DNA from 2 places in the Nonomuraea sp. NPDC049269 genome. Region 2 is predicted to be linked to the other one. Evidence: predicted binding sites of a transcription regulator. Region 2 holds the regulator's gene; the other holds the start of a gene.
The links. Region 2 encodes HspR, which represses chaperone genes until heat shock. Its sites were predicted from a motif close to ANTTGAGTCNNNNNGACTCAANT; they were not measured.
Positions count from the first base shown of each region.

Region 1: a site for HspR is predicted at 6,547-6,569, ahead of lon (endopeptidase La). Genes of this name have one in related genera too.

Region 1 is NZ_JBICSO010000001.1:1,529,370-1,541,483, forward strand. It holds gene ACGFNP_RS07040 (alpha-amylase family glycosyl hydrolase) at 1-839, opposite strand, end outside; gene ACGFNP_RS07045 (FUSC family protein) at 823-1,992, opposite strand; gene ACGFNP_RS07050 (MarR family winged helix-turn-helix transcriptional regulator) at 2,102-2,530, shown strand; gene ACGFNP_RS07055 (hypothetical protein) at 2,615-2,827, opposite strand; gene ACGFNP_RS07060 (Fic family protein) at 2,940-4,067, opposite strand; gene lon (endopeptidase La) at 4,173-6,533, opposite strand; gene ACGFNP_RS07070 (sensor histidine kinase) at 6,703-7,977, shown strand; gene ACGFNP_RS07075 (response regulator transcription factor) at 7,974-8,630, shown strand; gene ACGFNP_RS07080 (phenylacetate--CoA ligase family protein) at 8,700-10,058, shown strand; gene ACGFNP_RS07085 (alpha/beta hydrolase) at 10,256-11,221, shown strand; gene ACGFNP_RS07090 (heme oxygenase (biliverdin-producing)) at 11,310-11,951, shown strand.
Region 2 is NZ_JBICSO010000002.1:615,573-627,686, forward strand. It holds gene ACGFNP_RS12575 (helix-turn-helix transcriptional regulator) at 1-613, shown strand, start outside; gene ACGFNP_RS12580 (CapA family protein) at 685-1,767, shown strand; gene ACGFNP_RS12585 (SDR family oxidoreductase) at 1,809-3,644, shown strand; gene ACGFNP_RS12590 (TetR family transcriptional regulator) at 3,688-4,329, shown strand; gene ACGFNP_RS12595 (hypothetical protein) at 4,396-4,746, opposite strand; gene ACGFNP_RS12600 (tetratricopeptide repeat protein) at 4,917-5,447, shown strand; gene ACGFNP_RS12605 (hypothetical protein) at 5,670-6,434, opposite strand; gene ACGFNP_RS12610 (RNA-guided endonuclease InsQ/TnpB family protein) at 6,568-7,797, opposite strand; gene clpB (ATP-dependent chaperone ClpB) at 7,951-10,521, opposite strand; gene ACGFNP_RS12620 (heat shock protein transcriptional repressor HspR) at 10,528-10,878, opposite strand; gene dnaJ (molecular chaperone DnaJ) at 10,882-12,063, opposite strand; gene grpE (nucleotide exchange factor GrpE) at 12,087-12,114, opposite strand, start outside.

The sequences.
Region 1 (12,114 bases), on a different contig from region 2:
ACGGTGAACAGCACGGCCAGGGCGTGGCCGAGGTGCCGAGGGTCCTCAAGCCGGGTGGCGATCCTGGTGACGTCGTGGTTCCCGACGAACGTGAGGGGGACGAAGGTGTCCAGCAGCCCGTCGTGGCGGTCGAGGGCCCAGGCGAGTTCGAAGAGGTTGCGGTCGTTGAGCGAGCTCCAGATGGCCTTCCACAGCTCGTACTGGGTGACGGAGTCGAGCCCCGACTCGGCGACATATGTGGCGTAGTCGCCGTGGATCACCTCACCGCCGAACCACGCCTCCGGGTGCCGCGCACGCACCTCGGGCAGGACCTCCCGCCAGAACGACGCCGGTACGGCATAGGCAGCGTCGAGCCGCCAGCCCGCAGCGCCACGGTCGAGCCAGTGGTTCAGTACGGCGGCGACGTGGTGCCGCACGGCGGGTTCGGCGTGGTCGAGCGCGACGAGCCCATGATGCCCCTCGAACACCTCGTAGCCCTCGGTTCCTCTCCTGAACCATCGCTCGTCCGCCTGGAACGACCGGCCGACGTGGTTGAACACGCCGTCGAGGATGATCCGCAGCCCGCGTCGCCGCGCCTCGGCGACGAGAGAGTCGAAGTCGGCGTCGTCACCGAGGCGGGGGTCGATCCTGAAGTGATCGACGGTGTCGTAGCCGTGGGTCTCGGAGGCGAAGATCGGACCGAGCTGGAGCCCCGAACAGCCCAGCTCCACGACGTAGTCCAGCCACGCCTCCAGGTGGCGCAGCCGGTGCCGCACCTCCGGTTGGGCGGTGGCCGGTGCCCCGGTGAAGCCGAGCGGGTAGACCTGCCACCAGATCGCATGGTCAGTCCACGATGGCACGTGTGCTCCTCTCTCTGCGTACTGCCCAGGGCAGGTATCCCAAGCCCAGGGCCAGTACGCACCCGATGGCCGTGTCGGCCAGCCGGTACCCGATCGTGGCGGGGGCCACGCGTCCACCGCCCTCCATGAGCAGCAGGACGAGCGGCGTCATGACGGTCGCGTACAAGGTGTAGTCGCGATCCTTGAGCACCGGCCTGACCGCGGCCAGCCCGGCGACGAGCAGCACGAACAGCCATGGCGCCGGCACCCACAACAGTACGGCGGACCCCACCAGCACTCCGGCGCCGGTACCCGCGGCCCGCTCGATCGCCCGCCGCAGCGCGCCGTCCAGTTGCCGTCTGACGACGATCACGACGGTGACGGCGATCCAGGAGGCGGTCGGCTGCCGCCACACCAGGCCGATGATCTCGGCGGCGGCCAGGCAGGTGATCAGGCGGATGGGGTACTGCCAGCCTCGCACGGTCCCGAGCGTCCGCCACCAGCGGCGCAGAAGCGCTCTCTTGGTGGGTGCGGGGCTCGCCGGCGGAACGGCGACGGGCCGCGGTCGTTTCGTGCGTGACTGTTTTGTGTGGGCGCACAGCTTTGTGTGGGTGCACAGCGCGGTGACCAGTAGGCCCCAGATCGCCCCTTCGGCGAACAGTACGGCCGCGGCGACGGGAGCGGCGTGCTTGGCCAGGCCGGTCGAGATGACCATGAAGACGATGAAGCGCGTGGTGTGCTCGGCCATCGGACGGCTGAACCCGCCCACCACCGCCGCCACGGCCGCGACGAGCACGACGGTGACCGCCGTGATCCAGCCCTGCCCGCCGACGGCAGCACCGACGAGCCCCGCCACGGTCGTGGCCGCGACCGCGCAACCACCTCGCCCTAACCCTTCCGCCAAGGACGCGACCTTTGCGACCACGCCATCGACGGGTGCGGCGGCCCTGGAGACGCTGTCGGCGGATGTGGTGCCCGCGGGGACGCCACCAACGGGTACGGCGCCCACTGACCCGGCACCGGTGGGCCCAGCGCCCGTGGAGACGCCGCTGACGGCGAGGGCACCGAGCGCGGCCAGCGTGCCGAGGGCCGGGTGCCCGGAGGCGACACCCCAGGCGACCGGCCCGCCGAGCCCCAGCCCGGCGGCGATCATACGTCGCGTCTCGATCCCCACATCGGCACCTCCCGACGCCGGACCCTACCACCTTCCTACGCATTGCGTAGTAAATTTTCCGCTAACTACCTGGATATACAGACATTTAGTAAGTGCTACCGTAATAATCATGGACGACGAGGAACTACGAGCCACGGCCGTATCGCTCCGCCGGGCGGCCGTCGGCCTGGCGCGGCGCCTGCGCGAGGAGCGCCCCGCACACGGCCCCGGCGCCCTGGCCCTCTCCCTTCTCGGTCACCTGCACCGACGCGGCCCCATGACCGCAGGAGAGCTGGCCACGGCCGAACACCTGCAGCCGCAGTCCGTCACCCGCGCCCTCGCCGCACTGGACGAGCAGGGCCTGATCCGCCGCTCACGCGACGAAGACGACCGCCGCCGGCACCACATCGTCCTCACCGAACGAGGCACCGCGATGCTCACCGAACAGGCCGGCACCACGGACCTGTGGCTGGCCCAGGCGATGGCCCAGCGGCTCACCCCTGCGGAGTGCCGGATCCTGGCCGTGGCAGCCGACTTGCTGGACCAACTGCACGCGTAGCTGGGGTCAGCCCTACGGCGACCCGGTAGATCTGATTAGGCCAGCTTGATCTGGAACCTCACGACGGACGCACCATGAGCAGCGTCAGGCGATGATCGACAGCTCCCGCATCCGGACGTTCAAGGGCGGGAATGCGCCACCAATCACCTCGGCCTGCATGCGACGGGTAAAGCGGTTCGATGCCACAGGTGTGGAAGTGGCGAGGGTATGACCCAGCTCATCGCCCATGGGGCAGCTGAGGCATTCGATGTGGCAGCCCAGTACGGCATCGACGAGATCGCACAGGCCGTTGAGCACGCGGTCCGCCCGGGAAAGACCGGCACCGTCCTCGTCACCATCCCTTGACCCACGCCGCGCCCCGCCACAAGAACCCCCAACGCCGAAGGAGAGCCGTCAGACCGCCTACCTCCTACCGGCAGGGGTCGCGCAGCGGGGTCACGCGTTCGGCGAAGTCGGCCTTGATCCTGGCCATGCGCGGGCCCGGGGCGTAGAAGCGGCCCTTGGTCTCGCCGTACGGCTGGAGCCACCCCTTGGCCGCGAGGTCGCGCAGGTCGCGGGCGGCCTGGCCCTGGCTGAGTCCTTCGTCGGCCTGGTAGCGACTCCTGCGCAGGCGCCTGTTCACGAACACCTCGTAGAGGGCGGAGACGCTCCGGTTGTTGAGGCCGTCGGCGTCGACCTGCTCCTCCAGCAGCATCCAGATGTCTCCGGCCTCGGCGAGCCGCTGACTCACCCGCTGCGCCTGCATGTGATGGGCTTTCAGGCAGAAGCGCACCCACGGCAGGGTGTCCCCGTGCGGGCCCCACTGCCGGCCGCCCACCAGGCCGAGCACGTCGTAATACTCGATGGTGGTGCGCTGCTGGCCGAGCCACTCCTCGATGGAGGAGAACTCGGGCAGCATGATCTGCTCCCTGCCCAGGACGAGCGTCTGGAGCGCGCGCGACATCCGGCCGTTGCCGTCGCGCCAAGGGTGGATCTTGACCAGGTTGAAGTGGGCCATCGCCGCCCGGACATAGCTCGGGCAGTCTCGATCGCCCTCGTTGAGCCACCCGACCAGCTCGTCCAGGAGGCCCGGCACCAGGTCGGCGTCGGGTCCCTCATAGACCACGGCACCCGAGTCGGAGTCGCGGATGTAGATGCCGCCGGGCCTGATCGCGCCTGGCGACTTGTCGCGATGGTGACCGATGACCATGAAGTTGAGCCCGTGGAGCAGCCCCACGTCGAACCGGAACACCGGCACCCGCGAAAGCACCTGGATATAGGTCAGCGCCTGCTGATATCCCGCGATCTCCCGCGCCACCGGCACCGACGTCTCCAGCGGCTCCTCCCCCGCCATGATCGACTCGATGTCCTCCACGCTGGCCCGGTAACCCTCGATCGAGTTGGATCCCTGGATCGCCCGCGCCCGCAACTGCCTGCGCAGTTGCCCGTCCCAGCGATGCGTCTCGGCCAGCCGGTACTTCAGGTCCCGCCGCATGTCCTCGATCTCCGCGAGCACCGCCTTGTCGGCGGCTTCCAGCGCGGGCGTGCCGTACAACATGAGGCTCAGAAAAGCATGAGCGAATCATTCAGTCAAACGAACGGATGATTCGCCCAAAACGCCAAAAGCCCCGCCGTACCGGAGTACAGCGGGGCAGCTGGTCGGTCAGGCCGCGACCGGGGAGGCGACCTGGGCCGGGGACAGGGCGATGTCGAGGACCTCGCGTACGTCGCTGACCGGGTGGATCGTCAGCTCGTTGCGCACCTCCTCGGGCACGTCGTCCAGGTCCGGCTCGTTGCGGGCCGGGATGAGGACCGTGGTGATGCCTGCCCGGTGCGCCGCCAGCAGCTTCTGCTTGACGCCGCCGATCGGCAGCACCCGTCCGGTGAGCGAGATCTCGCCGGTCATGGCCACGTCACTGCGTACCGTACGACCGGACAGGAGCGAGGCCAGCGCGGTCGTCAGCGTCACGCCCGCCGAGGGGCCGTCCTTGGGCACGGCGCCCGCGGGGAAGTGGACGTGGACCGAGCGGTCCTTGAACGCGGTGACCGGCAGCTCCAGCTCCGCGCCGTGCGAGCGCAGGTAGGAGAGCGCGATCCGGGCCGACTCCTTCATCACGTCGCCCAGCTGGCCGGTGAGCGTGAGCCCGGTCTCGCCGGTCTCCGGCTCGGCCAGGGACGCCTCGACGTAGAGGACGTCGCCGCCCGCGCCGGTGACCGCCAGGCCCGTCGCCACTCCGGGCACCGAGGTGCGCTGGGTGGCCTCGGGCAGCGACGACTCCGGCACGAACCTGGGGCGGCCGATGTAGCCGACCAGGTCGTCCTCGCCGACCGTGACGGGCAGCTCGTTCTTGGCCGCGACCTTGCGCAGGATGCGGGCGACCGAGCGCTCCAGGGACCGTACGCCGGCCTCCCGGGTGTATTCGGCGGCCAGCTTGCGCAGCGCCGCGTCCTCGACGCCCACCTCGTCGGCGGTCAGTCCGGCGAGGTCGAGCTGCCGGGGCAGCAGGTGGTCGCGGGCGATGGCGACCTTCTCGTCCTCGGTGTAGCCGTCGAGCGTCACGACCTCCATGCGGTCGAGCAGCGGCCCGGGGATGGCCTCCAGGACGTTGGCCGTCGCCAGGAACAGCACGTCGGACAGGTCCAGCTCGACCTCGAGGTAGTGGTCGCGGAACGTGTGGTTCTGCGCGGGGTCGAGCACTTCGAGCAGGGCCGCCGTCGGGTCGCCGCGGTAGTCGGCGCCGACCTTGTCGACCTCGTCGAGCAGGACGACCGGGTTCATCGACCCGGCCTCGCGGATGGCGCGGACGATGCGGCCGGGCAGCGCGCCGACATAGGTGCGCCGGTGACCGCGGATCTCCGCCTCGTCGCGGACGCCGCCGAGCGCGACGCGGACGAACTTGCGGCCCATCGCCCGCGCGACGGACTCGCCCAGCGAGGTCTTGCCCACTCCGGGAGGACCGGCGAGCGCGAGTACGGCGCCGCTGCGGCGGCCGCCCACCACGCCCATGCCCTTGTCCTGACGGCGCTTGCGCACGGCCAGGTGCTCGATGACGCGGTCCTTCACGTCGGCGAGACCGGTGTGGTCGGCGTCCAGCACCTCACGGGCGCGGGTGATGTCGTAGTTGTCCTCGGTCCGCTCGTTCCACGGGAGGTCGAGGACGGTGTCGAGCCAGGTACGGATCCAGCCGGTCTCGGGAGACTGGTCGGACGTACGCTCCAGCTTGTCGACCTCCTTGAGCGCGGCCTCGCGCACCTTCTCCGGCAGGTCGGCCGCCTCGACGCGGGCCCGGTAGTCCTCTTCCTCGGTCTCGGTGGAGTCGCCGTTGAGCTCCTTGAGCTCCTTCCGGACCGCGGCGAGCTGCTGGCGCAGCAGGAACTCACGCTGCTGCTTGTCCATGCCCTCCTGGACGTCCTTGCGGATCGTCTCGGCCACATCCAGCTCGGCGAGGTGCTCGCGCGACCACTCGACCAGCTTGGCCAGCCGGTCGGCGGGGTCGGCGGCCTCCAGCAGCTCGACCTTCTGGGCCGTCGTCAGCCAAGGCGTGTAGCCGGAGCTGTCGGCCAGGACCGAGGGGTCGTCGATCTGGTTGACCTGGTCGACGACCTGCCAGGCGCCGCGCTTCTGCAGGATCGTGGTGGCCAGGGCCTTGTACTCCTTGGCCAGCTCCTGGGCGCGCTCGCCGGCGGAGACGGCCTCGATCACGATGGCCTCCACCCAAAGGGCGGCGCCGGGGCCGGTCGTGCCAGTGCCCACGCGAACCCGGTTGACGCCTCGCACCACGGCGGCGGGCTCGCCACCGGGCAGCCTCCCGACCTGCTCGACAACGGCCTGCACGCCGACCGCGCCATAACGGCCGTCGATCCGGGGAACGAGGAGGACCCGCGGCTTGTTGCCACCAGATGCCTGGGCCGCGTCTATGGCCGCCCGCACCTCGGAGTCGGACAGGTCCAGCGGAACCACCATGCCCGGCAGGACGACCTCGTCGTCCAGCGGCAGGACCGGGAGGATCAAGCTCTCACTCATACGAACTCCAAAGGGTTGAGTTATACCGACTCAATTCATTAGAGCCGCCGATTGTTCCCAGGCTTGCCGATGTTCGCTCACGGCGATCGTAATCATGTAAGCCAGTCATACCTGAGGATGACGACCCAGGGTTGATGCCCGCCCGGCCACGCGCCCGTAGGGTGGTCGCGTGTTCTCGGCAGTGGTGCGATCCGTCGCGCTGGCGCTGTTCCAGGGCGACGCGGACCCGTCGCCGCCCCGATCGCGCTGGCTGCGCTTCCGGCCGCCCCGCTGGCAGCCGCTGGCCGGCCATGTCGACCTGGTCCAGGTGGCGGACATCCTGGTGGCCCTGCTCCTGTTCGGCAGCACGTTCTCCCAGTTCGTCGGCTGGAACGACGAGGCCAAGCTGCCGGTCGACGACCAGCTGCTCTTTCTCGCCTCCGCCGCGTTCTCCCTGCCCGTGGCGCTGCGTGACCGGTGGCCGCTGGGCGCCTGGCGGGTGGCCGTCGTTCTGCTGCCCTCCGCGTTGTGGGTGATTGAGACGATCAGGCCGGGCCCCGGCGACCCGCCCTACACGGCCGCCATGACGGTGATGTACGTGCTCGTGGCCTACTCGGTCGCCGCGCGTTGCGATCGCCGGATCACCATCGTCGTGTGGGTGGTGGGCGCCCTGGCCGCGTGGATCATCCATCCCGACTCGATGGCCGTGGTCACCGTCATCGTGACGGTCGCCCTGCTGTTCGGCTACAACGTGCGCGTACGGCGTAACGCCACGGCGAGGCTCGTGGAGGAGGAACGGCGCACACGGCTCGCCGAAGGCGCCCAGGCCGTGCTCGAAGAGCGGGCCAGGATCGCGCGGGAGCTGCACGACGTGGTCGCCCACCACATGTCGGTGATCGCCATCCAGGCCGAGGCGGTGCCGCTCAAGGCGGCCGGCGATCCCGTCCAGCTGGAGGCGGGACTGGCCGAGATCCGCAGCTTGTCCCTGGAGGCCATCGCCGAGCTGCGGCAGGTGCTCGGCGTGCTGCGCGACCAGGACGGCCGCACCGACACCGCGCCGCAGCCCGGCCTCGACCGGCTCGACGAGCTCGTGTCCAACGCCCGCGCCGCCGGGCTCACCGTGCGGGTGGGGCGACCGGAGCCGCTCGGGCCGCTGCCACCCGCCGTGGGCCTGTCCGCGTACCGGATCGTGCAGGAGTCGCTGAGCAACGTGATGCGGCACTCGCCCGGCTCCACGGTCACGATCACCGTCGAGCATGACGGCCACGCCTTACGGCTGCGCGTCGCCAACGCCGGCGGCACCGCGCCGGGCGGCACCGAAGGAGCCGGTCAGGGGTTGGTGGGCATGCGCGAACGGGCGGCGCTGCTCGGCGGCACGTTGGAGGCGGGACCGGTCGACGGAGGCGGTTTCCAGGTGACCGCCACGCTGCCGATCGCGGTGGCGGCGACGGAGGAGACGACGTGATCCGGGTCCTGATCGCGGACGACCAGGGGATGGTGCGCACCGGGTTCACGGTGTTCCTGAGCACGCAGGCCGACATCGAGGTGGTCGGGGAGGCGGCCAACGGCGAGGAGGCGATACGGCAGGCGGCCGAGCTGCGGCCCGACGTGGTGCTCATGGACGTACGCATGCCGGTCATGGACGGGCTGGAGGCGACCAGACGGCTCCTGTCGGCGGGCGACGGCCCGAAGGTGCTCATCCTGACCACCTTCGACCTCGACGACTACGTCTATGAGGCACTGCGGGCGGGGGCGAGCGGGTTCCTGCTCAAGGACGCCTCGGCCGTCCAGCTCGCCGAGGCCGTGCGGGTGGTCGCGGCGGGCGACGCGCTCATCGCTCCGGCGGTCACCAAGCGGCTGATCCACGAGTTCGCCCGGCTGGGCGCGCCCCGGGCGCCGACGGTGCGGCGGCTGGCGGAGCTGACCGAGCGCGAGACGGAGGTGCTCGCGCTGGTCGCGCAGGCGATGTCCAACCAGGAGATCGCGGTGAAGCTGGTGGTGGCGGAGCAGACGGTCAAGACGCATGTGGGGCGGGTGCTGATGAAGCTGGGGCTGCGCGACAGGGCGCAGGCGATCGTCTACGCGTACGAGACGGGGCTGGTACGACCGGGCGAGTGAGCGTCCTCTGCGCGGACAGGCGGGGGTGACCGCGTGCGTGGACGGAAGGCAGGATCTACCGTCTGAGAAATGGATCCGCTTGCGCTTTTCCGTCAGGTGGCCGCGTCGGTGCCCGCGTATGGGGAGTTCCTCGCCGAGCATGGCGTCGACCCGGGCCAGGTGTCCACCATGTCAGACTTCGCGCGGTTGCCGCTGCTCACCAAGGACGGCTACCTCAACCGCCACCCACTCCCCCGGCTCTGCCGCGACGGCGTGATCGGCGACATGATCGCGGTCTCGTCCGGTTCGACGGGCACGCCGTCGTTCTGGCCGCGTTCCGCGTCCGACGAGCGGGTGATCGCGTCGCGGTTCGAGGAGGTGTTCCGGGACTCGTTCGAGGCCCAGGAACGCAGGACGCTCGCCGTCGTCTGTTTCGCGCTCGGCACCTGGGTGGGCGGGCTGTTCACCCTGGCCTGCTGCCGTCACCTGGCCGAGCGCGGCTACCCGATCACCGTGGTCGCCCCCGGCAACGACAAGCGGGAGATCCTTCGCGTCATCCCGCAGTTGGCCCCGCACTTCGACCAGGTGGTGCTGCTCGGCTATCCGCCCTTCCTCAAGGACGTCATCGACGCGGGGCTGCCCTGGGCCAGGTGGAACGTCAAGCTCGTCACGGCCGGCGAGGTGTTCAGCGAGGAGTGGCGCGCGCTGGTGGCGGACAAGGCGGGCATCGCCGACCCGGTGCGCGGCATCGCCTCCCTGTACGGCACGGCCGACGCGGGGGTGCTGGGCAACGAGACTCCCCTCTCCGTGGAGATCCGCCGGTTCCTGGCCGGACGTCCAGGGGCGGCGAGGGAGCTGTTCGGCGAGTCGCGGCTGCCGACCCTCGTCCAGTACGACCCCGAGGTCCGCTTCTTCGAGGAGCATGAGGGCACGCTGGTGTTCTCGGGCGACAACGGCATCCCGCTGGTCCGCTATCACATCGCCGACGAGGGCGGGATCGTGCCGTTCGAGCGGATGCTCCGTTTCCTAGGGAAATGCGGCTTCGAGCCGTCGGCGACCGGTCCCTCCCGGCCCTTCGTGTATGTGTTCGGGCGCAGCCACTTCACCGTGTCCTACTACGGGGCGAACGTGTTCCCGGAGAACATCTCCATCGGACTTCAGCAGCCGGCGGTCAGTTCGCTGGTCACCGGGAAGTTCGTCATGGAAGCGGTGGAGGACGACCGGCGCGACCGGAATCTCACGGTGACGGTGGAGCTGATGCCGGGCGAGAAGCCGTCGGAGGAGACGGCCCGGCTCGTGGGCGAGTCGATCCTGGCGCAGTTGCTCCGGCTCAACAGCGAGTTCGCGGCCTATGTGCCGATGGCTCGGCAGGCGCCGTTCATCCGGCTCCGGGAACTGGGCGATCCCGAGTACTTCCCGCCCGGCGCCAAGCACCGCTACACGCGCTGACCACCTCGTCCGCCAGGTGCCTGCCGATGGCGCTGTCACCGCCAGACATTTGCCTGCGGATGCGTCATCCCCGGGCATTTGACTTCGGCCGTGTCACCCCAGGCGCTTACCGACCGCCGCATCAACCCCAGGTACTACCGGAGAATTCAAACCCAGCGGTGACGCGGTCGACGGCCTCCCTTCCGTAACTTCTGATCATGCTCAGAATGCTCACGCTCGCCGGAAGTCTCGCGTTCGGCGCGGTCCTGGCACTGCCCAGCCAGCACAGTGGCCGGCTCGTGAAGGTCTACGGCGATCTGGCCACCGCCGATCGGGTCGCCATCGTGGTGCCGGGTGCCGACACCACGGTGGCCACCTTCGAGGCGAGCACGAAACGGCCGGGCGGCGCGGCCCGGGCGCTGCTGGCCGAGGCCGCCAAGGTGAGCCACGGCGAGCGACTGGCCGTGATCGCTTGGCTCGGCTACGACGCGCCGCCAACGTGGAGCCTGGGCGCCATCACGGACACGGCGGCCGTCGAGGGAGCGAAGGCGCTTCGCCGTACCGTCACGGAATTGCACGCGCGGACATCCGCGCCGATCGCCTTGCTGTGCCACAGCTATGGGTCCGTGGTGTGCGCCAAGGCCGGACCGGACCTGCCCGTGGCCGATATAGCACTGTTCGGAAGCCCGGGAATCGACGCACCATCCAGCCACACGCCATCCGACCCCACACTGCCCGACCCCACACTGCCCGACCCCACACCGTCCAACCCGACGCTGCCCAACGCCACGCCATCCAACGCCACATCCGACGCCGCGCCATCCGGCCCCACGCTGCCGGACCCCACGCTGCCGGACCCGACCCTGCCCAACGCCACGCCATCTGACCCCACGCTGCCCGACCGCGCGCCATCCGACCGCGCACCGTCTGCCACCAGAGTGTGGGCGGGTGTGGGTGGGAGCGACTGGATTAGGTTCGTGCCAAAAGTGAAGCTCGGGCCGCTCGGTTTCGGGGCCGACGCGCTGAGTCCCGGGTACGGCGCGCGGGTGTTTGAGGTCGGTCCCGGCGGGCACAGTGACTACTTCGCACCCGGCACGCCGTCGCTACGCAATCTCACGTTGATCGCCTTAGGTCGCCCCGGCGACGTGGTGGCTGCCGCACCAGCAGGACAGGGTCGGGTTTAATGACAGTGTGTCGTCATCAACTTGACGCGCCCATCCAGGGTTTGTGACACTTTGTCATGAAAGACCCGGCCACACATTGGGGTGAAGCGTGACGTCGTTCTCCGAGATCTTGAAGAACGCCACCTGGGGCGACCACGAGTCGGCCGAGGACGAGAGCTACCTCAAAGAGCTGATGAGCGGCCGGCTGAGCGAGCAGGACTACGGCGAGCTCGTCGCGCAGCACTACTTCGCCTACCTCGCTCTCGACGGCGCCGCCAAGACGCTGGTCGACCACCCGGTTGCCGGGCGGTTCGTCTTCCCGGAGCTCTATCGGGAGCCGGCGCTGGAGCGTGACCTGCGGACCGTCTACGGAGCCGGCTGGCGCGACCGGATCGCCCCCTCGAAGGCGACCCGGACCCTGGTGGCGCGGATCGAGCAGGTGGCCGACTGGCCGGGCGGCTACATCGCCCACCACTACACCCGCTATATGGGCGACCTGTCTGGCGGGCAGTTCATCCGGATGGAGCTGCAGAAGATCTACGGCTACCAGAAGGGCGGCGGGGTCGACTTCTACCTGTTCGACGAGGTCGGCAGCCTGCCCCGGTTCAAGAACGAATATCGCGCCCGCCTCGACACTCTGCCCTTCGGCGAGCGGGAGCAGCAGCGCATGATCGGCGAGGTCAAGCTGGCCTACCAGCTCAACACCGAGGTGCTCGGCGAGCTGCTCCACGTGATCAAGGCAGCCGCATAGGACGCCCTGCCGGCGAAATACGAGTGGCCGCGCCGCCACTGACCGATCGGCGCCCATTTCGAATATCGCCCTCTTTCCCGCACGGCCGACACAGGCGTTGACGCTGGTCGGCCGCATGCCGGGTCGCGAAGTACGCGCATTCGCCAACATTTACAGGAAAATT
Region 2 (12,114 bases):
GCGCACGCTCCGGCTCGACACCGCCGAGCGGCAGCACCTCTACCGGCTCGCGGGCCAGTCGGGCACACCCATCCTCGACGACTCCACGCCGGTGACGCCGGAGATGCAGGCCATACTCGACCAGCTCGGCGCGATGCCCGCGTGCATCACGAACAGCCGCTGCGACCTGCTGGCCTGGAACTCCGCCTATGCCACGATCTTCCCCGAGACCGTCGACGCTCCGGAGTGCGAGCGCAACTCGCTCTGGCAGACCTTCGTCAAGCCATCCTGGACGACCATGCTGGTCAACCGCGGTCAGGAGCTGCCCCGTACCGTCGCCGTCTTCAGGGGCGCCTACAGCCGCCACTCCGACGACCCGTGCTGGCAGGACTTCGTCCGGCGGCTCGCCGCGGAGAGCGCCGAGTTCGCCCGGCTCTGGGCCAGGCAGGACGTGGCCGAGCCCGGGCCGCGCGTGAAGACGTTCGAGCACCGGCAGATGGGCCGGATCAGCTTCAGGACGACGAGCTTCAACCTCTCGTCGGCGCCCGAGACTCGCATGATCGTCTACACGCCGCTGGACCAGGGGTGCCTCGATGCCATGACTCGTCTCATGACAGAAGGTCAGCTTAGCTAGAATCGCCGCGGTTCATCCGCTCATGCCATGCTCGATGGCTGAAAGTCAGGATCGAGCGGAAGCGACCGCACATGAGACTCCCCCGTCCCCTACTCTCGGCGCCCCTCGCCGTCACGCTGGCCGCTGTCGCCGCATGCACGGCGGCCGAGCCGGAGCAGCCGCCGAAGACCGAACAGGCGGCGGAGGAACCGAAAGAGGCGAAGGTCTCCGCCACCCCAGCCCGGCGGCCGTACACCATCTCGTTCGGCGGGGACGTGCACTTCGAGGGTGGGCTGCGCAACAGGCTCGCCGCGCCGCGCACGGCGCTCGGGCCGATCGCGGAGGTGCTGCGCAAGGCCGACCTCGCGATGGTCAACCTGGAGACGGCGATCACGACCGGCGGTACGCCCGCGCCCGGCAAGGAGTTCACCTTCAGGGCGCCCGCCACGGCGTTCGCCGCGCTGAAGGCCGCCGGGGTGGACGTGGCGTCGATGGCCAACAACCACGGCATGGACTACATGGAGACCGGGCTCGCCGACTCGCTGGCGGCGATCAAGCAGAGCAAGTTCCCGATCGTGGGCATCGGGGCGAACTCCACGCAGGCCTACAAGCCATTCAGGAAGACCGTCAACGGCAACCGGGTCTCCATCCTCGGCGCCACGCAGGTGCTCGACGCCGAGTTCATCCAGGCGTGGACGGCGACGCCCGACAAGGGCGGGCTCGCGTCGGCCAAGGACGAGCCGCGCCTGCTCCAGGCCGTACGGCAGGCTCGCAAGAACTCCGACACCGTCATCGTGCACCTGCACTGGGGCACCGAGATGCAGAAGTGCCCCAACCCGGCGCAGCTCGCGCTCGGCCCGAAGCTGATCAAGGCGGGCGCCGACGTGGTGGTCGGCGGGCACGCGCACATCCTGCTCGGCGCCGGGTACATCGGCAACGGGTATGTCAGCTACGGCTTGGGCAACTTCGTCTTCTACAACTCCACGCCCGCCACCACCGGCAAGACCGGCGTGCTGACGCTCACCATCAAGGGTCGCAAGGTGCTCAAGGACCAGTGGACACCGGCCACGATCCAGGGGGGAGTACCGATCCCCATGACGGGCACGGCCAAGACACAGGCGGTGGCCGACTGGAAGGCTCTGCGGTCCTGTACAGGGCTGGCCGCCCGTCCTTGACGGGATCTATCATTGGACTCTACGTCTAATAGGAGGTCACGATGCGCTGGGTCGAGTCCGATGACGTGCGGTTGGCGGTCTTCGAGGAAGGCGATCCCGGCGACCCCACGATCCTGCTCGTGCACGGCTACCCGGACACGCACCGGGTCTGGGACGAGGTCGCCGAGCTGCTGCGCGACCGCTTCCACGTGGTCCGCTACGACGTACGCGGCGCGGGCTCCTCGACGGCCCCGCGCCACACCCGCGACTACGTCTTCGACCGGCTCGCCGCCGACCTGGCGGCGGTGCTCGACGCGATCGGCAAGCCGCGGGTCCATCTGGTGGGGCACGACTGGGGTTCGCTGCAGGGCTGGGACGCGGTGACCCGGCCCGGACTCCGCGACCGGGTGGCCTCCTTCACCAGCTTCGGCGGCCCGGGTCTCGCGCAGTGGCGCCACTTCATGAGGCACGGCCGGCGGCGCGACGTGCTGGCACAGCGGGCCAGATCCTGGTACATCGGCGTCTTCCAGCTTCCGGTGCTGCCCGAGGTGGCTTGGAGCACGTTCATGCCGCGGGTCCTGGAACGGACGATGCGGCTGAACGAGGGCATCGAGCCCAGGCCGGGCCACCCGGCCGAGACATTGGTCAGTGACGCCCGCAACGGTCTGCGGCTCTACCGCGGCAACATGGCCGACCGGCCCGGCGGTGACGCGTCCGGCCGATCCCGCGTCGACGAGGCGGTCCGTGGCGAGGCGGTCCGTGGTGACGCCGGCCGTGGTGACGCCGGCCGTGGTGACGCCGGCCGTGGTGACGCCGGCCGTGGTGGCGGTCCGACCGTCGCCGTGCCCGTCCAGCTCATCGAGCCGACGCGGGACCCGTTCGTCACCCCGGCATTGCTGGCCTCCCTCGGGCAGGGGGTCCCGAAGTTCTGGCACCGCAAGATCGCGGCCGGTCACTGGGCCCAGCGCAGCCATCCCGAGGTCATCGCCAGGATGATCGCCGAGTTCGCCACCCACACCGACGGCGGCGCGCCCACCAGAAGCCTGCGCGGAGCACGCGTCGAGAAGGGACAGAAGGCCTTCCACGGGCAACTGGTGGTGATCACCGGCGCGGGCAGCGGCATCGGACGCGCCACCGCACGCGCCTTCGCGGCGCATGGGGCCGAGGTCGTCTGCGCGGACCTCGATCTCGAAACGGCGACGCGCACGGCCGACGGCATCGCCAAGGACCTCGGCGGCACGGCCCACGCCGTACGGGTCGATGTCGCCGACACCACCCAGATGGAAGACTTCGCCAGAAATATCCGCGCTGAGTATGGAGTGCCGGACATTGTGGTGAACAATGCCGGGATCGCGGTCAGCGGGCCATTCCTCGACCACTCGGTCGACGACTGGCGCCGGACCCTCGACGTCAACCTGTGGGGCGTCATCCACGGCTGCCGCCTGTTCGCCGCTCAGATGGTCGAGCGGGGAGAAGGCGGCCACATCGTCAACATCGCCTCGCTGGCCGCGTTCGTACCGTCGCGGTTGCTGCCCGCCTACTCCACCTCGAAGGCGGCCGTGAAGATGCTGAGCGACTGCCTCAGGGCGGAAGTCGCCGAGCGGGGCATCGGGGTCACCGTGATCTGCCCCGGTTTCGTGTCCACGCCCATCGCGCGCAACGCCACGTACGTCGGACCGGACATCAGGGAGACGGCCGAACAGCGGCTCGCCCGCCGCGGCTACCCGCCCGAGCGCGTCGCCGCCCACATCCTGCGGGCCGTACACCGTGACCAGGCCGTCGTGCCGGTCAATGCGGAAGGGAAGATCGGCTACGCGCTGTCGAGGATCTCGCCGGGAGCGCTGCGGCGACTGGCACGAGTGACCGGCGTCACAGCAATTCCGCCATTCGCCAGGTAACGATCGTGCACTTGGGGGGAAGATGGAACCCGTGTCCTCCCCGATGATTGAAGACGGCTGCGCGCCGCCCAAATCGCTCCGGCGACGGCCGACGCAGCGCCGCAGTGCCCGCCGCGTCGAGCGGATGCTCGACGCGTGCGCCGAGCTGCTCGACGAGATGGGCTACGAGGGTCTGTCCACCACCCGCATCGCCGAGCGAGCCGGCGTCGCGATCGGGTCGGTCTACCAGTTCTTTCCCGACAAGCGAGCCATCACGCAGGAGCTGACCCGGCGCAACGTCGAGCAGTTCGTCTCCCGGGTCGGCCGCAGGTTCCTCGAAGAGGACTACCGCGGCTGGTGGGAGGCGGTCGACGCGATCATCGACGAGTTCGTCGACATGCATCGGACCGTGCCCGGATTCAGGAACCTGCGCTTCGGCGACGTGGTCGACCTCAACCTGCTCGACTCCGACTCCGACAACAACATGGTGATCGCCGGACGGCTGCGCGGACTGCTGCTGAAGGAGTTCGGGCTGGCCGACAGCCAGGAGCTCGACCTGGCCGTGCTGGTCGCCGTCGAGGCGGGCGACGCGGTGCTGAAGCTGGCCTTCCGCCGCGATCCCGACGGGTCGCCGGAGATCATCGAGGCGGCCAAGCAGCTGATCCGCGGCTTCCTGTCCCGCCAGCTCAAGTCCTGGTCTCCTTGAGGCGCCCGGGTCACGTTCCAGGCTCTCTGCAGGGTGCCCAAGTCCTCCTGGAGGCGTTCTGGGCGGCTACTCGGTTTCGTGTAGCTCCCTGAGGAGTTCGGGGAGCCAGGCGGGAGTCGAGCCGTGCTGGTGCTGTGCCTGGTCGTTCGATTCCGGGACGAGCGCGGCGGCGGGCGGCTGGTGCGGCTGGGTCCGCGACGGGCCGGTGCCCGGCACGCACGGTGCCGGGAGCGTCACCGGTCGTGCGTCGCGTGCCTCCCTCGCCATCCTGGTGTGCAGCCTGGCTTCCAGCGCATGGAGGTTTCGCTCAGCCGATTCGATGGCCTCCAGTCGGGCCGAAAGGTAGCCGACCGCCCCCGGAATCACGGCCGACAGCACGATGACGCAGACCAAGATGAAGGTCATCTGCTTGGACATGCCCATCGCGACTCCCTCCACTAGCGGACGAGCGCGACGGTTATATCCCCTCCGACCAGCACAGACACGCTGACTGTAGTCATACTTTAACGCTACGTTGCCGAACCCGTGCGAGATCCGCGATGTGCATTGACCGGGCAAAACCGCAAGCGGCTCGGTAGTCTCGCGGTGTGGCGCATGTGACCCGTGAGCACCTTGATCGCCTGCTAGAGCAGGCACTGCTGGCCGACGACCACGGTTCGCTGGCGAAGCGGCTGTACGACGTCGCGCTCGGCTATTCGTCGGGCGACGTTTCCAGGGCATCCATCCTGGTCCTGGCCGCCGAGGAATGGCGAGCGGCGGGACAACCCGCACGTGCGATGGAGTGCTTCCAGCGTGCGATGGAAGACGGTGGCGAGTCGAGCATCGACCCGCGAGCCGGCATAGCCGACACGCTTTTCGAGCTCGACAGACCGGACGAGGCAAGGGAGGTCATCGAGACCATCCGCGCGGAGGGCCGTGTCACCACGGCGACCGCTCACACGATCGCCGAGACCCTGGTGGCCTACGGTGACCTGAGGGCGGGGCACGAGTGGGCGACCCAGGCGGTGCTGGCCTGCGAGGAGAACGACCCCGAGCAGGTGGCCCTGCTGCGCACCCGCTACCGCATCCGGGTGGACCTCGGCCTGCCGGAGGACGACCTGGACGCCCTGGTTTCCTGACGAGGGAGGCCGTGGGCAGATGACGCGATCCGCCCCCTGTAGGAGGGCGGCGCGATCTGTCCTGCTGGGCGCATGGCGTGATCCGCGGATGGGTTGCGCGGGCCGTCTCCTCTGGTGCATGGCGCGGCCTGTCCTGTTGGGCGGGTGGCGCGAGCCGTTCCGTGGGTGAGTGCTGCGCGCTGTCCGGTGGGTGGGGGCGTGAGCGTGCGTGGGCGCGAGGCGTCAGTCCAGGGCCAGTCGCTGGATCAGGCCGTTGACGCCGTCGACGGCGGGGGCGTGCTCGGGCACCTCCGGCAGTACGGGGGCGACGGTCTCGCGCTTCACCTGATCGACGGGCGGGAGCGCGTTGACAGGCGGGAGCGCGTTGACGGGCCGGAGCGGGTCGACGGGCCGGAGCGGGTCGACGGGAGACTTGGCCACGGTGCCCACGATGCGTGAGCCGGCCGTGGTCGCGTCGCCGGGCATGTCCACGGTGGGCTTGCCGGTGTGCGGCAGGCGCCGCGGCATGGGGAGGTCGGGTGCCTCCGCCAGCCTCGACACGTCCGCCAGGCCCGCCGCGCCGGGGATGCCGCCGGGGAGCGTCGAGGCGCCCGTGGTGGCGGCCATCCCGCCCTGGTCGGCGATGTTCATCACCGAATGGCCCGTCGCCAGGCCGGTGACGCCGAGCCGGTCGGCCAGGCGTACCGCGGCCATGGACAGGCGGTCGCCGGCCGAACGGGCCATCGTGCCGCTCTGCGACCCGGCCGGCACCACGAGATCCGTGCTGTCGTCGCAGACACGGACCGTGGACGCGGATACGGACGTGGACGTGGACGTGGACGTGGACACGGACGCCGTCATATCCGCCGACGGGCCGCCACAGGCATCCGAGGCGTCGGAGGAGGCGTAGGCGCCTGCGGGGCCCGTGGCCATCCAGCTCACTGCCCCGCTCACTGCCACGGTCAGCGTGGCCACCGCGAGGATGCCGCGGAACTTCCGAGATGACACTGCACGTCCTCCTGCTTCGGCTTTCGATGATGCGACGAGAGCCGAAGCTAGCCACGACCGCCTCCGTCGCGGGCCGGCTTGCCGGAAGGGTGGCGCAACGCTTGACGACGGAGGGCCGCCGTTGACCGTGCCATCAACTACCACCGGTTGAAGCTGATGGTTTGCTCTCGCGGTCCCGTCTGGGTGAAGGGAGGCCGGTAGCGTGTGGCTGGTTGATGGCAGCCCAGCCCGCTATGCCGCGTGTGGCGATGTTGCGGGCCGCGATGTGGTCGGCGTGCCCAGCGAGGCCACACCGGGTGCAGACGAACCGGCCCCGCGCCGGCCGGTTCGCCCTGGACACGCACCCGCACTCCGGACACGCCTGCGAGGTATACGCGGGGTCGACCAGCAGGAAAGCGACTCCGGCGCGGGCGGCCTTGTAGCGGGTGAAGGCGATCTGCTGGGCGAACGCCCAGCCGTGCAGGGTGCGCCGCTGGAACCGGTAAGCCCTTACCCGGCCGCGGATACCCTGAAGATCTTCCAGGGCGACACCACGGCCGGTGCGTTCGGCTTCACGCACCACGTATGTGCTGATTTGGTGGTTGAGGTCGGTCGTCATCCGGTGCTCACGCCCGGACAGGCGGCGCAGCACCCGCCGCGCCGCCGAGGTGCCCTTCTTCTGCAACCGTCGGCGTTGGCGGTGCCGCCGTTCCCGCAGGGTGCGGACGTGGCCGTTGCCGCCGATCGGCCCAGGCAGGGCCGGGCCGGGCAGCACCGCGCCGTCGCAGGTGACCGCCAGGTTCGCCACCCCTTGATCCACCCCCACAAAGCCGCCGACCGGCTCACGCACCGCTGGCTTGGGCAGGGTGAGGGCGACCTGCAGCAGCCACACCCCGCGTCGACAGATCAGGTCTGCCTCCCCCATCGGCAGCGTATCCACGGCCTTGAGGTCTTCTGGCCGGCCGGTGTAGGGGACGGTAACGCGGCCGGTGGGGGTCCACAACGACACCGTCCGGGCATCGCGACTCCAGCTCATCAGCCGGGCGTCGTAGGGGACGGCGCCGTGCGGGCGGAAGATGTGAGCGCGTTTCTTGGTGGAGCGCCGGTTGGCGTAGGCGCTGGCGACCCGGGCGATAGCCCGCACAGCCGCCTGCGCGCCCAGCCCGGCCACCTGCGCCCGCACCGCGTAATAGGCCAGCCGGTGCAACTCCACCACCGTGAAGACGCGGTGCTGCCAGGCCAGCCGGGACACGACGGTGGCAGCCTGACTACACACCAGCACCGCTGCCGCCAGCGCCTCGGCCTGAGCCGGTGTCGGCGTGAGCCGCAACTGCACGATCGAGGGCAGGCCATGCCGTTTGGCGGCGGAACGGCGGATCGCCATCGCGCACCTCCTGTCACAGCGTCCTCACCCACCGCACACATTACCGAACGTGACCGAGTCTTTCCATGCTGTTTTCGAAAGGGGGGGTGGCCCGTGTCATGAAACGCCGACGCCCGGAAACCAGCCGGTCTCCGGGGCGTCGCGAGCGCGGGGTCAGCCGCGGGCGATGGTGAGCTCGTCGTCGCCGAGGTCCACCAGGACGCGGTCGCCGTCCACGACCTCACCCGACAGCACCGACTTGGCCAGCTTGTCGCCGATCGCCGACTGCACCAGGCGGCGCAGCGGGCGCGCCCCGTACATCGGGTCGTAGCCGGTGAGCGCCAGCCACTCGCGGGCCGCGTCGGTGACCTCCAGCGTCAGCCGGCGGTCGGCCAGTCGCTGGGCCAGGCGCTCGACCTGGAGGTCGACGATGCGCGTCAGCTCTTCCGAGCCGAGCGCGTCGAACAGGATCACGTCGTCGAGCCGGTTGAGGAACTCCGGCTTGAACGCGTTGCGCACCGCGCCCAGGACGGCCTCGCGCTTGGCGCCGTTGGCCAGCTTTGGGTCGACCAGGAACTGCGAGCCGATGTTGGAGGTGAGGATCAGGATCGTGTTGCGGAAGTCGACGGTACGGCCCTGGCCGTCGGTCAGCCGGCCGTCGTCGAGCACCTGCAGCAGGATGTCGAAGACCTCGGGGTGGGCCTTCTCCACCTCGTCGAGCAGCACGACCGTGTAGGGCCGCCGCCTGACTGCCTCGGTGAGCTGGCCGCCCTCCTCGTAGCCGACGTAGCCGGGAGGCGCGCCGACGAGCCGGGCGACGCTGTGCTTCTCGGAGTATTCGCTCATGTCGATGCGGGTCATCGCCCGCTCGTCGTCGAACAGGAACTCCGCCAGCGCCTTGGCCAGCTCGGTCTTGCCGACACCCGTCGGGCCGAGGAACAGGAACGAGCCCGTGGGCCGGTCGGGGTCGGAGATCCCGGCCCGGCTCCGTCGTACGGCGTCGGAGACGGCCTGTACGGCCTGCTGCTGCCCGATGAGGCGCCGCCCCAGCTCCTCCTCCATCCGCAGCAGTTTGGCCGTCTCAGCCTCCAGCAGGCGGCCCGCCGGGATGCCCGTCCAGGACGAGATGACCTCGGCGATGTCGTCGGGGCCGACCTCCTCCTTGACCATGGCGTTGTCGGGGGTGGCGGCCTCGGAGGCGGCCCGCAGGGCCTGCTCCAGGCGTGGCACCTCGGCGTACATGAGCCGGGACGCGGCCTCGAAGTCGCCGTCGCGCTGCGCCCGCTCGGCGCTGCTCCTGGCCTCGTCGAGCTGCTTCTTGAGCTCGCCGACCTTGTTCAGGCCGGCCTTCTCGGTCTCCCAGCGGCCGACGAGGGCGTTGAGCTCCTCCTGGCGGTCGGCCAGCTCCTTGCGGAGGCGTTCGAGCCGCTGGATGGAGGCCTCGTCGGTCTCCTTGGACAGAGCCAGCTCCTCCATCTTCATCCGGTCGACGTTGCGCTGGAGCTGGTCGATCTCGACGGGCCGCGAGTCGATCTCCATGCGCAGCCGGGAGGCGGACTCGTCGACCAGGTCGATGGCCTTGTCGGGGAGGAAGCGGTTGGTGATGTAGCGGTCGGAGAGCGCGGCGGCGGCGACCAGCGCGCTGTCGGCGATCTGGACCTGGTGGTGGGCCTCGTAGCGGCCCTTGAGCCCGCGCAGGATCGCGATCGTGTCCTCGACCGTGGGCTCGCCGACGTAGACCTGCTGGAAGCGGCGCTCCAGCGCGGGGTCCTTCTCGATGCGCTCGCGGTATTCGTCGAGGGTGGTGGCGCCGATCATGCGGAGCTCGCCGCGGGCCAGCATGGGCTTGAGCATGTTGCCCGCGTCCATCGCGCCCTCGGCGGCGCCCGCCCCGACGACCGTGTGCAGCTCGTCGATGAACGTGACGATCTGCCCGTCGCTCTCCTTGATCTCGGAGAGCACGGCCTTGAGCCGCTCCTCGAACTCGCCGCGGTACTTCGCGCCCGCGACCATCGCGCCCAGGTCGAGCGAGATGAGCCGCTTGTTGCGCAGCGACTCGGGCACGTCGCCGGCCACGATGCGCTGGGCCAGGCCCTCGACGACGGCCGTCTTGCCGACGCCGGGCTCGCCGATCAGCACGGGGTTGTTCTTGGTGCGCCGGGACAGGACCTGCACGACCCGGCGGATCTCGGAGTCACGGCCGATGACCGGGTCGAGCTTGCCGCTGCGGGCCCGCTCGGTCAGGTCGACGCCGTACTTCTCCAGCGCCTGGTAGGTGTCCTCGGGCGTCTCACTGGTGACGCGGGCGTGGCCGCGTACCTTCTCGAAGGCGTCGAGCAGCGCCTGCGGGGTCGCCCCCTGGGACTTCAGCAGCTCGGCGACCTGGCCGCCGTCGGTGGCCAGGCCGACGAGCAGGTGCTCGGTGGAGACGTACTCGTCCTCGAGCCGCTTGGCCCGCTGCGCGGCGGTGTTGATCACGGTCAGCAGCTGGCGGGAGCTCGACGGCGCGCTCACGGTGGAGCCCTGGGCCTTCGGCAGCGCGGCGAGCTGCTCCTCGGCCTTGGCGCGCAGCGTCTTCCAGTCGGCGCCGACGGCTTCGAGCAGCGGAACGGCGGTGCCGCCCGTCTGGGCGAGCAGGGTGGTCAGCAGGTGCGCGGGCGCGATCTCCGGATTGCCCTCCGCGGCGGCACGCCGCATGGCCCCGGAGAGAGCTTCCTGGCTCTTCTGGGTGAGCTTGTAGTCCATGTGTTTCTAGGCCCCCGGTGGCAGCTCGTAGCGGATCAGCGCCCTGACCATCTGCATCTCGGCGCGGAGGCGGTGAACCTCCTCACGCAGCCGCAGAGCCTCGTTCTCGAGCTCGAGAATCCGCTTGATGCCCGCGAGGTTGATGCCCTCCTCCTGGGAGAGCCGCTGGACCTCGCGGAGCTGGACGATGTCGCGGGTGGAGTAGAGGCGGCCGCGCCCCGCCGTACGGCCTGGACAGACCAGTCCGAGCCGGTCATACTGCCGCAGCGTCTGCGGGTGGAGACCCGACAGTTGCGCGGCAACCGAGATCACATAGACCGGTGTTTCGTCTGACAGGTCGAAATAGTTGGCGTCCATCGGCTACTCGCTTCTGGCTCTCTGTATGAGATCAGCCCGCGGGTCCTCGCCCGCGGTCGCGGTGTTGAACTCCGTGAGGAGTTCGCGGGACTTGTCGTCCAGCGTCTTGGGGACGACCACCTCGACGGTGGCGAGCAGGTCGCCCTTGGTGCCGTCCTTGCGGGCGACGCCCCTGCCGCGAACCCGGAACGTGCGGCCGTTGGGGGTGCCTGTCGGGATGCGCAGCGTGACCGGCAGGCCCTTGAGAATCGGCACCTTGATCTCGGCGCCGAGCGCGGCCTCGGAGAACGTCACCGGCACGGTGATCGTCAGGTTGTCGCCCGTCCTGCCGAACACGGCATGCGGTTTGACGTGCGCGAGGATGTAGAGGTCGCCGGCCGGGCCGCCGTTCTCGCCCGGGGCGCCCTTGGCCTTGAGCTTGACCCGCTGGCCGTCGGCCACCCCCGCGGGGATGCGCGCCTGGATGTTGCGGGTGCTCTTGGCCCGGCCGCTGCCCTCGCACACGGGGCAGGGGTCGTCCACGAGCAGGCCACGGCCCTTGCAGTCGCGGCAGGGCTCGGAGAAGGCGAAGTTGCCCAGGTTGCGGCTGGCCGCCCCGGTGCCCTCGCAGGTCGGGCAGACCCGCGGGGTGGTGCCGGCCTTGGCCCCGGTGCCGCTGCACGCCGTGCAGGCGGCCGAGCTGGTCAGCCGGAGCGACACCGTGGAGCCTTCGACCGCCTCGGTGAACGTGAGCGTGACCTCGGACTCGATGTCCTGCCCACGCCGCGGCCTGGTGGTGCTGGTCGTACGGGCCGAGCCGCCGCCGCGGTTGAACAGCCCGCCGAACAGGTCGCCGAGCCGCTCACCCGCACCGTGGCCCTGCTGCTGCTGGCTGGCGGTGCCGCCGAACAGGTCGCCGAAGTCGAACGGGAAGCCGCCACTGCCGGGACGCTGGCCGCCCACCCCCGACCCGAACAGCGTGCGCGCCTCGTCGTACTCCTTGCGGCGCTTGCCGTCGGACAGGACGTCGTAGGCCTCGGAGACCTCCTTGAACTTGGTCTCCTTGGTCACGTCGCCCTGGTTGGTGTCGGGGTGGTATTGCCGGGCCAGCTTGCGGTAGGCCTTCTTGATGTCTTCGGCGGTGGCTGACTTGGGCACACCAAGGACGGCGTAGTAGTCCTTCTCCAGGTAGTCCTTGGTGCTCATCTATCGCCCTTCGTTCTTCTTCGTCAGTTGTCGTCGTCGGACGCCGGAGGG